DNA from 2 places in the Candidatus Thalassolituus haligoni genome. Region 1 is predicted to be linked to the other one. Evidence: riboswitches for the same ligand, from Rfam matches in the RefSeq annotation. Region 1 holds a riboswitch; the other holds the start of a gene.
The links. A riboswitch is a leader RNA that binds a small molecule or an ion and turns the genes downstream of it on or off. The one in region 1 is predicted to bind cobalamin.
Positions count from the first base shown of each region.

Region 2: linked by a shared signal. The riboswitch ahead of SOJ49_RS14195 (TonB-dependent receptor plug domain-containing protein) and the one ahead of SOJ49_RS11390 (ABC transporter ATP-binding protein) in region 1 are both predicted to bind cobalamin.

Region 1 covers NZ_CP139482.1:2,554,492-2,561,802, reverse strand. Annotated here, with positions in the region: gene SOJ49_RS11405 (alpha/beta fold hydrolase) at 1-890, opposite strand, end outside; gene SOJ49_RS11400 (AMP-binding protein) at 1,193-2,893, shown strand; gene SOJ49_RS11395 (type IV pili methyl-accepting chemotaxis transducer N-terminal domain-containing protein) at 3,003-3,815, opposite strand; cobalamin riboswitch at 4,558-4,701, shown strand; gene SOJ49_RS11390 (ABC transporter ATP-binding protein) at 4,872-5,696, shown strand; gene SOJ49_RS11385 (FecCD family ABC transporter permease) at 5,693-6,715, shown strand; gene cobT (nicotinate-nucleotide--dimethylbenzimidazole phosphoribosyltransferase) at 6,730-7,311, shown strand, end outside.
Region 2 covers NZ_CP139482.1:3,177,555-3,184,865, forward strand. Annotated here, with positions in the region: gene SOJ49_RS14185 (ketopantoate reductase family protein) at 1-667, shown strand, start outside; gene SOJ49_RS14190 (nitrogen regulation protein NR(II)) at 636-2,591, shown strand; cobalamin riboswitch at 2,744-3,001, shown strand; gene SOJ49_RS14195 (TonB-dependent receptor plug domain-containing protein) at 3,147-5,489, shown strand; gene SOJ49_RS14200 (hypothetical protein) at 5,544-6,845, shown strand; gene SOJ49_RS14205 (DUF1720 domain-containing protein) at 6,923-7,311, shown strand, end outside.

The sequences.
Region 1 (7,311 bases):
TCGTTAAACATCTCATGACGCCCGCCAGGGTACAGCAGCGTTGTGACCTGGTCGTGACCGGTACGGCGCAAGGCGTTATCGAGCGCCCGCACCCCGCGACCGTATTGGCCGACGGGATCCTGGTCTCCGGATAACAATAAAATGGGCAGGTTGTGGGAGATGGTGGTAAAGGCATCTTCTTTGGCGATGTTTCCCAGGGCCGCAAAAAAGTTCTGCCAGAATTCGGCGCTGCAATCAAATCCGCACAGAGGGTCTGCTCGGTATTGCTGGCGTATGGTTGCATCACGGGTAAGCCAGTCCCAGGTACCGGAGGCTTGTTTGATACGCTGGTTGTACCCGGCAAATGCCAACCTGCTGAGCAGGGCAGAGGGCGCTTGACTCGTTCCACAGCGCGCCACCATACGGGCGACGAGTTGGCCTAACTGGCATAACCAGCGTGGTTGGTAGCCGCTGCCGGAAAGTATCACACCTGCCAACTCCTCAGGGGGTTGCATGATTTCGGTCAAGGCAACAAAGGATCCCATTGAATGGCCGAGTACAATGATCGGTATGCCGGTTTCAAGATGCCGCTGGGCTGCTTGACGAGCGCTTCTTGCGTCATTTGTCAGCTGCTGCCAGCCGTTTTCTGGGTGGGTGCTTTGGTAGGGAATATGGCCGATTGGCTGGCGTTCCCCGTGACCTTGGTGATTGTGTACCAGTACGGCGTAGCCAGCTGCTGATAAGTTATCGATCAGTGGCTGATAGCGGCGCCAGTGTTCAGCCATACCGTGGTATATCTGAATCAGTGCCACAGGTTCTGCAGTTGGCATAAACAGTGAAGCATTAAATACCTGGCCACCATCACTGGCTATACTCAGGGAGTGGATGGATGGGCCACTGGCATGATTCATGGGACGTTCCTTTTCTGTCTGCATTGGGCAGTGGCTGTGTAGAGGAAATACAGGTTGGTGTGCTGAGTGTCTGTTTTTTGCTGGCTTTTCGCTATCTTGCTGTCTGCTGAATAATGAAATTTGTCAGAGTGATGGCGTTTCAGGAAACAGTTTTTTGCCTGAATTTCAAAAGATGGTTACACTTCCTGGCTCTGGCTCAACAGTCACTCGTGACCCGCTACGGAAAAGGGGTCACTGCAGCGGACTGTATGAGCAGACGCGACGTATAAGAATAACCAATGTTGGGGTGTAAAGGGGGCGGTATGAACGAGCAGTTCTTCCAGGAACGCTATCCGGAAAATTATCCAGGCACTATTGATGCCGACAAGTACCATTCAGTCATCGAGCTATTCGATCGCTTTGTGAAAAAATTTGCTACGCGTCCCGCCTTTGTTTGTCTTGGGCATACGCTGAGCTACAACGATCTGGATGTGCTGAGTGCCCGATTTGCCAGCTATCTGCAACATGATCTGGGTTTGCAGCCTGGCGATCGGATTGCCATCCAGTTACCCAATATTTTGCAGTATCCGATCGTGGTGTTTGGAGCCATGCGTGCCGGGCTGATCGTGGTTAATACCAATCCCCTCTACACCGAGCGGGAAATGGAACACCAGTTTAATGACTCGGGTGCCAAAGCGCTGGTGGTGCTGGCCAATATGGCCGAAAAAGCGGAGAAAGTGCTCGGCCGTACCGGTATCAAGCACGTGGTGGTGACGGAAGTGGCAGATCTGCATCCGGGACTGAAACGGTTGCTGATCAACGGCGTGGTGAAATACGTCAAAAAACAGGTACCTGATTATCATATTCCCACTGCGGTATCGCTACGACAAGCGTTGGCCAAGGGCTCCAGGCGTCCCTTTCGGCCATGCCCTGCCTCTGGTAACGATGTTGCCGTACTGCAGTACACCGGTGGCACTACCGGGATTGCCAAGGGAGCGATGCTGACCCACCGTAATCTGATCGCCAATATGTTGCAGTGTCACGGCCTGTTTGTCATGGCGCTGGATGAAGGCGTGGAAACCGTGGTAGCACCTTTGCCGCTGTATCATATTTATGCCTTTACAGTGCATTGTATGGTGCTGCTGGAAACCGGGAATTGTTCCTTGTTGATTCCCAATCCGAGGGACATTCCCGGATTTATCAAAACCTTGCAGCAAAACCCTTTTTCGGCGTTTGTTGGCCTGAATACCTTGTTTGTTGCCCTGTGTCACCAGGACAGTTTCCGGGCGCTGGATTTTTCCGGTCTCAAATTGACGATTTCCGGTGGTATGGCATTGACATCGGCGGCGGCTGAACTCTGGAAAGAGGTCACGGGTGGCGATATTGCAGAGGGGTATGGCATGACGGAGACCTCTCCGGTGGTATCGTTTAATCCGCCCGGACATATTCAGCTGGGCAGTATTGGTATGCCGGTATCGAGCACACTCTGTATTACCGTGGATGATGAGGGCAACGAATTGCCGTTGGGCGAACCGGGGGAGTTGTGCGTCAAGGGGCCGCAGGTGATGAAAGGCTACTGGAAGCGTGAAGCAGCTACCGATGAATCATTCCTGCCGGGTGCGGATGGCTTGCCTGCTCGTGAATGGCTGCGAACCGGGGATATCGCAGTTATTCAGGACGATGGCTACATGCGTATCGTCGACCGCAAGAAAGACATGATTATCGTCTCCGGTTTTAACGTTTATCCAAACGAGGTTGAGGATGTGATTGCGGCTCATCCTGAAGTGATGGAAGTCGCCGCCATTGGCATTCCCGATCTGAAAAGCTCTGAAGCAGTGAAGGTGTTTATTGTGGCGAAGTCCGAGCTTACGGATGCCGATATTCGACACTGGTGCAAAGAGCGGCTGACCAATTACAAGGTCCCGAAGCATGTCGAGTTTCGCACCGAGTTACCGAAAACCAATGTTGGCAAAATTCTCCGGCGCGAACTGAGAGCGGAAGAGCTTGCCAAGGACAGTGAATAATAATCTGAATCTGGGGGTTGTTAAACCGTAGTACCAAATACGCAGGACTGAGTTTGGCCTCTGTCCTGCGCCGCTTACGGCTCCGGCAGAGATCCTTGTTAACGGATTATCAGGATTGATCTGGAGGTAATTCTCCGACGAGCACGGCCTCGTACTGGCTGGTGATCTTATCCAGCTTGGCCAGCAGGGTTTCAGTCATCTCGTGGATATGCGGGACTTCCTTGCGTTTATTGGCACTTTCCTGAAACAGGCGAAAGGTGGCTTTTGAGGTCATCCAAAATGACGCGGCCGATTCCAGTGATACCGCCAGTTGTGGCGTGGTAAAGCGCGAATGCATCAGCTCTCGAAGCGTGTGGTCGAACAAGGCAATGGAGGCATCCAGATCGGAATGTATCCATTGGTTGTCATAGCCCCAGTAAATGGCGATACAATTTCTGGCAATGCGTTGCGACAGCATGCGTTGTCTGCCTGCAAGGTAGACCATTTTGGCGCCATGATGGCCTTGCTGGTCTGCTTTGCTACGAGCTACATCATCACACAACGCCAGTAGGCGGTCATTTTCCTGGATCAGCGTACCAATAAGATTGTGATCCGGCCGTGCCAGAATATGTTTACGGTGAGTTTCCCACACAGACTGCGTATTGATCAGCAGTTCCTGAATAACGTCACTGGATTCATCTTCCATCAGTCGTGCCAGGCGTTGTTCAAACAGCATGACGCTGACGTCGCGCTGGCTGCTGGCGGAGCGAGGGCTGATTCCGGCACCAATCATCAGATGATCTTTCATCATTCGCTGGCTGAGCATTATCAGACTGCCTGTCATTGTTGCGACAGTATTGTCCCTGCCAGCGGTGTAAGCGTTCTTTTTCGGTCGCTTGATCCAGAAAAACCAGATTAATGCGAGAAAGAAGATCAGAAGCATGTGAATTCCTCCGTGAATTCCCTCCAGCGTGACGATTAACCTTCACCGTCAAACGCGCTGGTGCTTATAAGCTTGGAGAGAACGACAGTCGGGTTATTTGATTGCTCTACAATGCAGCAAAAAAATAGCGTGTACTAAGGTCAAAATCAACTAATGTCCTTATCAATAGATATTTCTCGCAGTAACTGTCTTGATGGTCTGCCTTTCACCTCAACATGGCGGTATATGTCTGATTGTTTGACGCAGGATCTGCACTTGCCGCTATGGTTGCTCGTATCCAGGAGTCTGTCGGGCTTGGGAATGTCCTATTGTGGAAATACTGAATGTGGCTCTTTTTTGCGCAAATTCTTGTTGAATAGAACCACTATTCGCCTCAAATTTACGCAAAAATCGCTCAGCCCCGTCTTTCCTGCGAGGCTCCTAGTCTCTCAATCTGAATGTGTTTAGGGGCAGTCCAAACCGCTACGGACTTACCCGGAGACGTCCAGCTACCCGGTTTGTCGACCAGCCCATAAATAGAGTTACTGATAATAAGCATAGCGCTGTTTGCTGTTGGTTTACTCGTTTGCTGGTTGCTTTCTAGACAGATTGGGCGCTGGGTCTGATTTTTTAAATATCCTTGGAGGTCAGTGAATTTTCTGCTGTGAAAGGCATCGGCTATGCAAGGAGTGTCCTGTAGCGCAAGGAGTGTCCTGTAGCGATTAGCCATCGTATGGATTTTGCTTTGCTGATATAGTCCGCCGCTATCAAACAGGTGTCAGGCTGCCGTGGCGGCCTGATTTAATTGGGAATCCGGTGCAACTCCGGGACTGTACCCGCAACTGTAATTCTCTGGCCGTAACGGGCAGGGGAAAGTCAGATACCAGCCTGGGAATTGTTTGGCCGACATTCGGCGTGGGCGCGCTGTGATGTCTGGTCAATAAATGATTCTGTCTCTTGAATTTTGTTCGTGCGGGAATACACGAGCCATCTCCTTTCCCTGTTGATGCAGTTTGTCGACAGTCGACGGTGTTGGATGGCAATCCTGGGCATGAACTCTTGTTATCTGGTGCTTCCATGGTTGGCTGTTCCGGTCTGGTGGTTGACGAGCTGAGGCTCACGATTGATCAGCAACCGATTCTGAAATGTCTCTCTTTTTCACTGCCTGCCGGTTCCGTGCTGGGTGTGCTTGGCCCGAACGGTGCTGGCAAGACCAGTTTGCTGCTGGCGTTGTCGGGTCAGTTAACTGGACAGATAACGGCGACTACGCTGGCCTGGCAAGATCGGCCATTGTCCGATTACAGCCTGAATCAGCGTGCCCGGCGTATCGCGGTTGTGAACCAGCTGAACGATGCGGTCTTTGCCCTCAGTCTGCGGCAAATGGTACGCATGGGGTTGTTGCCGCACCAATCCTTGTTGGGACGGCAGTCAGCAGCCGATGACGAGCGGATCGATCAGGCGCTGGAGCGTGTTGGTCTGGCAGAAAAGTCAACCCGTGTATTTTCGACCCTGTCTGGCGGCGAGCAACAACGCGGCCTGATTGCCCGTGCCCTGGTGCAGCGGGCGGAACTGATTGTACTGGATGAACCTGTTAACCATCTCGATGTGTATTTCCAGCACGACGTGCTGGCCTTGCTGGGCCAGCTGGCACGTGATACCGGGCTGACGGTGGTCATGAGTTTGCATGACCTCAATTTGTCCGCGCACTACTGTGATCAGCTGTTGCTGTTGGAAAATGGCGAGCAGGTGGCTTTCGGGACGCCGGACAGTGTGTTGGTGCCGGAGCGTCTAGAGCGTGTTTTTCGCTTGCCTTGTGCGGTTCGTCGCCACGACGACCGGGCGTTACGGGTGGATTTTTCACCCTTGCCCTTAACCGTTCAAACGCGGGATAAACGGCGATGAGGCAGCGTTGGTGGTGGTTGCTGGCCGTAGCGGTGTTATCACCGCTGGCTGCGCTGTTTTTTGGCTCTGCCAATTTGTCACTGGATACGGTTTGGCATTGCCTCGTCGGTTTGCCTGTTGATCCACTGGATCAGTTGATTTTTACCGACTTGCGTTTGCCAAGAGTTGCTGCGGGGGTTTTGGTCGGCGCCGGGCTGGCTATTGCCGGAGCATCTTTGCAGAACGTCACACGTAATGGCCTGGCGGATCCTTACTTGTTTGGGGTGGTCGCGGGCGCCGGATTGGGTGCCAGTGTGGTCACGGTGCTGATGGGCTCGGCACTGGCCCAGCATCCGCTGCTGGCGGGGTTGCTGGGTTGGTTACCGACGGCAACCGCTTTGCCGATTGCTGCGTTTGGCGGTGCACTGTTTGCGGTGATGCTGGTACAGATACTGGCAGTCACTTCGTTTGCCCGCAGCTCCGAGCAGTTGTTATTGGGAGGCGTTGCCATTTCACTGATGCTGGGTTCGCTGACGCATTTTATTCTGTTTGTGGGCGAGCCGTTTGCGGCCAATAAAGTATTGTTCTGGCTGATGGGCAGTCTTGCCAGAGTGGAAAGCAGTCATCTGTTGCTGCTCTTTCCCGTAGTGCTGATTTGTAGTGCTGTTTTATTGCTGTTGGGACGACATTTCGACGCCATGCTGCTCGGCGATGACAATGCCCGGACGCTGGGGGTTGATGCGGTTCGACTGCGGGCCTTGGCTCTGGTGATGTGCGCCGCTCTGACGGCAGCGGTGGTGGCCTACTGCGGTGGTATCGGTTTTGTTGGTCTGATGATTCCCCATATTGTGCGGCGTTGGCTGGGGGTGACGACCCGAACACTGATTCTGGGGTGTTTGTTACTCGGCAGTACCTTTCTGGTATGGGTTGATGTGATTGCCCGATCGGCGGTTGCCAGTCAGGAAATTCCCATCGGTATTATCACCTCGGCGATTGGCAGTGTGTTTTTTCTGATTGTTATGCGTCAGCGTTTGGACTGAGCGGAGCCCGGTTTATGCAAGCTGTTCATTTTGATATTCAAGCCGTCGGGAATACCTGGCTGACACACATACAACAGCGGATTGATGAAAAAACCAAACCGTTGGGGTCGTTGGGAGAACTGGAAGGGTTGGCGGCCAGGCTGGCACAGATCCAGACCCAGACCCTTGATGGCGTTGCTGCTGGCCGTATTAACATTGTCCGGCCGACCATGCTGGTGTTTGCAGCTGACCATGGCATTGCTGGTCATCCGATCAGTATTGCTCCGCAAACGGTGACCGAACAGATGGTTCGTAATTTTCTTGCCGGTGGCGCGGCGATCAATTGTTTTTGCCAGGCCAATGAGATGGCGCTGATGGTGATTGATGCGGGCATGATCAGCCCGGTCTGTTCGGATCATCCGTTGTTGTTGACGCGCAGGGTCAGTGCTGGAACCGATGATTTCTCCCAGCATGCGGCGATGACAGCGGCGCAGTGTCAGCAAGCGCTGCGATATGGCGCTGACGTTGCCCGAGACCAGATCAGCGCCGGATCAAATGTACTGGGCTTTGGCGAAATGGGCATCGGTAATACCAGTTCCGCCTCGGCTGTGCTGGCG
Region 2 (7,311 bases), 620 kb from region 1:
GCCCTACGCCAGTCAGTTGCACCGGGTTGAGCGTATTTTATTGCTGCAAAACGGCATGGGTCAGCATGAGCAATTGGCACATTGGCTCAAGAAGCAAGGACTGCCCTGTGAGCTATGGCGCGGAATCTCGACCGATGGTGCCTACCGCCTCGACAAAACCAGGGTGATGTATGCTGGCTTGGGTCATGTCTGGGTCGGCCAGCACCGTTCGAATCCAGCCAGGCTATGCACCTTGCCGACAGACTGTCGTTTACCTCATACCGAGGTCGTTACAGATATATTGACCCGCCAACGAGAAAAGCTGGCTATTAATGCGGTGATCAACCCACTCACGGCACACTACCGTTGTCTTAACGGCGAGTTGGCAAGCAACGCTTTATACCGCCCGCAGCTGCAAGCTCTGGCAACCGAAGTCGAGCAGTTTTTCTTGCAGCAAGGTTGGCCCCTGCAAGAAAATTTGTTTGCTCGTGTCATTCAGATTGCCTTGTCTACCGCCCAGAATCGTTCATCCAGCTTGCAAGACGTATTGGCCAACAAAGCCACCGAGTTACGTCATATTTCCGGCTACCTTTTAACCCAGGCAAGCACGGCAGCTATCGAACTTCCGCTTACCCGCGCACTGATGGATCAAATTAATGACAGTACAGAACACGGCAAACGGTTCTAACCTGCTGGCGCGCCAGAAAGCCATGGCCGCGGTGATAACCACCGTCATTTTGATCCTGTTTCTCGCCGCCACGGCCTACGTGGCCACAGCAGATCGTATCGGACGCAACTATCTGGTGCCGGAGATTAATCAACTGCTGATTGAAACCCTGACCATTCAGCTACAACAGCAACCGCTGGATCTGATGGCCGTCAAGGCACTGCTCGACAGTTTTGCCCATCATCATCAAGTGGACTCCATTCGTCTGACGCAAGACAGCAGTCAGCTGGTGATGCAAGTGCCATTCGACCGTTATACCAGCCACGAGCTACTCCAAAATGGCATGTATCGGCAACAGCTCAGCACCATTAACGGCGATTTCGAGATTCATATCTTCAACGGTGTCTCCCTACCCGGCTATTACCTGGCCGATACCATCAGCACCAGCCTGATCGTCGCAGCCCTGAGCGCACTCTTGGTGTTTGCCATGTACGTGCTGATTCGACGTTGGCAACAGCAGCCGTACACCGATCTGCGCGATCAGATCAAGATCGCGCAACAACATAATCACGACCCGACCACACCGTTCCAGTGTCAGGATCCGGATTTACAACCCTTGGTCAACAGTCTCAATGATCTCCACTGGCACTTGCATCGACGCCATGCCGACCTGGAACGAGCCCATAAACAGGCGGAAAGTGCTCGCCATCGGGCCACCACACTGGCGCGTGACAGCGCTCGTATCAACAGCGACCTGGAACATGAAATTACCGTTCGCAGCGCGATGGAGCGCCAGTTGGCACAAACCAAAGCCTTGATGGATGCCATTATCAATGCCATGCCATCCGCCCTGTTTGCCCTTGATCAGCAAGGCCGGTTGTTATTGTGTAATCGCCAGGCCGAAATCTGGCTCGGTAAGCGTCGTCAGGAACTGGCCGGGTTTTTATTAAATGAACTGATCCCGGAACTGGCACCACTGCTCACACGGGCTAGACAGCGGCTGACCTCAGGCGATGATCTGGACACCCCGATTCTGCAGCGACGACTGTCTCTCGATAGCCTGGAAGCCGGATTGGTCACCGACTCACTGGTGTATGCGCTGGATCAGCAACAAGCTGCGGTTGCTGTTGTGCGCATTGATGACATTCGCCAGCGACTGCAGTTGGAAGAAATGATGGTGCACTCGGAAAAAATGCTCACCGTCGGAGGCATGGCTGCAGGCATGGCCCATGAAATCAACAACCCGCTCGGTGCCATCCTGCAAAACCTGCAAAATATCAAACGCCGTCTGGGTACCGGGTTAAAAGCCAACCACGAGGTCGCCACCAAGCTTAATCTCGACCTCCGGGCGGTGGAGGAGTACCTGGAAGAACGGGAAGTTTTCAAACTGATGGAGCACATGCGTGAAGCCGGGGAACGAGCGGCGGCGATTATCGCCACCATGCTGAATTTCTCCCGCCGCAACCATGAGCACAAAGAAAAAACGCCGGTCAGCCAACTGGTTAACAATGCCCTGACCGTTGCCCGCAACGACCTTGGCCTGCACCATATAGATATATCAACCGCCTCACTGAAGCACTTGCCGGATGTTTCCTGTATTCCGGGGGAAATTGAGCAGGTACTGGTCAATCTGATCAAAAATGCGCAACAGTCGCTGGCGCAACCGGCTACTGCCGAAGCGAACTGGCAACCGACCATCCGCTTGAATGCCTGGCGCGAAGGCGACTTCCTCTGCATCTCTGTCGAAGACAACGGCTCTGGTGTCGATGCTGACCAGATCGGTCGCATTTTTGAACCGTTTTTCACCACCAAAGAAGTCGGCACTGGCACCGGCCTCGGGCTGTCGGTGTCTTACTTTATTGTCACCACCCACCATCAGGGCGATATGTATTACCGTCCCGCTGATCCCCATGGTGCCTGTTTTGTGATCAAACTGCCGTTGTAAAACCCGTCCATTGCTCTCTTCTTGAGCTCTCATGCCTGTGCACCTGTGCTCCAGCGTCAAAATACGGCGCAGAGCGGAACCCCCGGATCGGCTCCCACACGAAGCGTGGGAGCCCGTTGTTTCTCTTCTTGACGCCTGCGACCCTCGCCGCTACTCTGCGCTCAGAATCAGGTGCCCGCCCGCTGAATCATTCAGCCTCGGGTTAAACGGGAAGACCGGTGATGCGTTTACGCAAAAACCGGCGCTGCCCCCGCAACGGTGATCGACCCACTCAATAACCGGTTTCCGCCCACAGCAGGAAACCAGCCACTGCCGAGCAATACCGATTGCATGGGTGGGAAGGCGTTATTGACGAGTACATGGTGCTCAGGTCGTCAGCCCGGATACCGGCCTGTTCCAATCAACCGACGTTGCGGAGGGCAGCGGGAGGGATTTGCGCAAATCCGTAACCGCTGTACCACTACGGTGTCTTCCGCTTTCAGCGGAGTTGTTTATTGCCCTGTCTGCTCCTGCCTGCCCTTGCCGTCTTATTTAGACCCGGCATTCAGGACTCCCATGACATTGATTTTGCCTTCCTGCAACTATGTCCGCAGCAACTATGCCGTCCGCTGTAACTATGCCGTCCGCTGTAACTATGTCCGCAGCGGCATCAGCCACCGTCTCTGGCAGTGGCGGATCACGACGTGGCCGTTGAGCCTGGCCCTGATTTTGCTGTTTTTCTCCCTGCATGGATACGCCGAAAACACCGTTACCGCAGACGACGAATTGGTCGTCTATGGCCAAACAGAACCCGCTGACGACGCCAGCTACCAGCTCTATGACCAACAGGCACTCTCGGCTGGCTATCAGAATCTCGGTGAATTTTTGGGGCGTATCAACGGTCTGCAAATCCAGTCGCTGGGCGGCCTGGGAGATCCGGTGCTGGTATCGATGCAAGGGGCCGACGCCAAGCAGACCCGCTTGCTGGTGGACGGTATCGCAGTGAACAATGGACAGTACGGTCAGTACGATCTGAATGCCGTACCACTGGCTGCGATTCAACGGGTCGATATTCTCACCAGCAGCAGCGATGCCGACGACAGCGGCTTGATCGGCGACGAAGCCATTGGTGGTACGATTAACATCATCACTCGCCATAGCGGCAGCCACCAAGCCAACGCCACCAAAATATTTGCCGCTGCAGGCAGCTACGGCACGGCCACCCTGAGCCTGCAACAGCCGTTGTTATTCTCGTCATTATCAAACCGCACCAACAATCATCGCACCAACAATCATCGCACCAACAATCATCGCCCCAACAACCGCACCGCCGACCTGTTACTCGACCACCAGCAAAGCGATAACAACTACCGCTACCCGGTGACCAGTCCGCAAGACACCCGTCAACCGTCCGGACAGCAACAAGCGCTCAATAACGCCGCTTATCGCCGTGATCGACTGACGCTGAAGTATCAACAAACAGGCCTGTTTGCCAGCCTTTACTGGCAAGACGAACACAAACAACTGCCTCAATATTCACGTAATTCTTCTATTAACAGTGCCCGCCTGGACAGCAAGCAACTGGGGATGCAATTGTCGGGGAATTGGGGACAACGCTTTCGGCAACACTGGCAACTCTGGCATTCACTCGACCGCCAGGGGTTTTACGACCCCTCTGCCGTGTTTGGCTATGTCGACAGTAACAATCGTTATCGTTACCAGCACAGCGAAGCCAGACTGGGCAGTCAGGTTCAATGGCAGTCCTGGGATCTCGGCAGCAGTATCAATATCAGCCAACAGCACTATCAAAGCCGTTACCTGAATGACAGCGAAGCCAGCGCTTGCGATTCCCTCAGCAGCAACTGCAACCAGTACTCCTGGTTGCGACATAGGCAACTGAGTGGCCGGGCACAATGGCAAAACAGCGCCAGCACCCGTCAAGTCACCCTCAGCGGCAGTCATCACCAGCAAGACAGCCTGTTAAAAACAGTCGATCGTTCGACTAGCGACAGTGCTGATAACAGCAGCGACAGCTCCCACCAGCAGCAATCCTGGCCATCCGGGCTGATCAGCGCCAAACAATACTGGATTGGCGATAACAGCAGCGGCCAATTGCAACTGAGCTGGAAGCAGGCGTTAAGAATCCCCAGTCTGTACGAACGTTTTGGTAATCGCGGACTGACCCGAGGCAACGACGAGCTGCAAGCAGAACAAAGCCGCACCACCACGTTGACTGGCAGCTGGAACGGACGCTGGCAGCAGCGCTCACAGCAGTTCAGCTTGACTCTGTTTCAGCGCCAGCTGGAAAACGCCATCGTGCCGGTATACGACCCGGCAACCGGTGCCGGTCGTTATGAAAATACCACGGCTGCCAGCATGACCGGGCTGGAGTGGCAACTGCAGAGTCAGTTGGGCCGAGACACCAGCCATACAGCCACATCGACCACTTCCGCACCAACCACTTCCGTACCAGCAAATGTCGAACCAGCCCGTTTCGAACCAACCATAGGCTACTGGCAGCTGCAGCTGGCAGGCAGCCACTACCATAGCCAAACCCGCAGCGATATTGTCGGCTTCGATCATAAATACCTGCCCGGCATCTATCACTTGCGGCTGACCGCCGGACTGCTCTGGCAGTCCTCAATGGCAGCCCGGCATCACAGTGTCGACCTCCATGCAGAACTGGCCGACGATCTGTATCTCGACCGCTACAACAGCGTCCCCGGCGACCAGCGCCGCCTCTGGAACATCAACTATCGCTACCAGTGGCCAGCCAACTCAAACGCATCCAAGCCATTAATGGCTCCGGCAAACGCCGGTCTACGGATTCACAACCTGTTTAACAACGCCTTTAGCGACTTCAGCGGTCGCCCGGCACGCGGCCGGGAATGGACGCTGTACCTGAGCTATTCGCTCTGATGCTCACTGATTATTGCAAGTAACCCCATAAGATCACCCCTAAGGAAATCCACCATGTTCACCCAACAGCCCAACCACCCGACCACCCTGACACACGTTATTAGCAGCACTAACCTGGTGCTCGCCAGTACTCTCACTCTGGCCCTGAGCGGCTGTATGAGCGATGACAATAACAGTAATGGACAAGCGATTGTTGAAGGTGCCTACGCGGTGCAAACCCATGCTTCCGACTATAGCAGCAGCCAGGTCGCCATCGGCAATATCACCGGCGACCGCTCGGTACAACAACAGCTCTTCAGTGCCACCAGCACCAGCTACACCCTCGCCAGCGACGCCAACTGGCTTTATCGTATTGGCCAATATGGTATCGACACCATCAGCCGCTACGATGCCACTAGCAGTCTCAGCACCCCGGAATGGACCTACACCACCAACGACGATGGTGACAGCAGCGCCAATACCTATACTCTGGTACATCAGGATGACCAATACGGCTGGCTGCTTCGTTACGGTGCCAACAGCGCCTGGAAAGTAGATACCACAGCCACCAGTGAAGCTGACTTCAAAGTGGCTGAAATCGACCTCTCCGACTACCGGGTAGCGCTGGATGGCTACAGCACCGAACCCAACATGGTCGATGCCGCCATCGACAACAACCAGCTGTTTATTCTGACCCAGCGCTATGGCATTGACGGCAATAACACTGCCTACGTGGTGGTCTACGATCTCGATACCCTGACAGAAGTCGATACTGATACCCAGACCGACGGCCTCAAGGGCATTCCTCTCACCGTTACCAACCCTGGCACGCTGGAACTGCTCAATGGCCAACTGTACATTGCCGCCCGTGGTGACTACGGCAGCAACAGCGGTGGCTTGGATGTAATCGACACCACCACCTATGCCGTTAGCAACCTGATCGACGGCACCACCTTTGCCGACCTGAACGACACCAGCGCCGCAGCACCGCAGTATTACCATGTCAAAGACATCGCCGTGGTCAGCCACCAGCAAGCCTATGTTAACATCAGCGTCGAAGCCGGATGGAGCAGTGTCGCCAGCTACCTCTATGAGATCAATCCCGGTAGCGACAAAGCCACCATCACAACCACAGCCAACGCCATCGACGTTAACAGCCTGATGACCAACAGCGTCAGCAATCCGGAAGACAGCTACAGCCTCGGCGACATCACCATCGACAACAACCAGCGCCTGTGGATTGCTATCACCAACGCCACCCAACCCGGCCTGCTGGTACTGGATACCGACACCAACAGCCAAAACGGCGACGTCATCAGCCTCGACCTGGTACCTGATACCATCGTCTTCCTGACTGACGAACTGACCGCGCAATAACCCCGCCCACATCACCCATCCCGTGGGGACCGGCTCTGCCCGGCGCCCCACCCCTCCGCACGTGTCCAACCGGCTCCATCCGTGCCCAACCGGCTCCGTCCGTGCCCAACCGGCTCCGTCCGTGTCCAACCGGCTCCGTCCGTGCCCAACCCCTCCGTCCGTGTCCAACCGGCTCCGTCCTGTCCAACCGGCTCCGTCCGTGTCCAACCGGCTCCGTCCGTGTCCAACCGGCTCCGTCCGTGTCCAACCGGCTCCGTCCGTGTCCAACCGGCTCCGTCCGTGTCCAACCGGCTCCATCCGTGTCCAACCGGCTCCATCCGTGTCCAACCTGCTCCGTCCGTGCCCAACCGGCTCCGTCCGTGTCCAACGGCACCCCCCGTAGGGACCGGCTCCGTCCGTGTCCAACCGGCTCCATCCGTGTCCAACCTGCTCCGTCCGTGTCCAACCGGCTCCGTCCGTGCCCAAC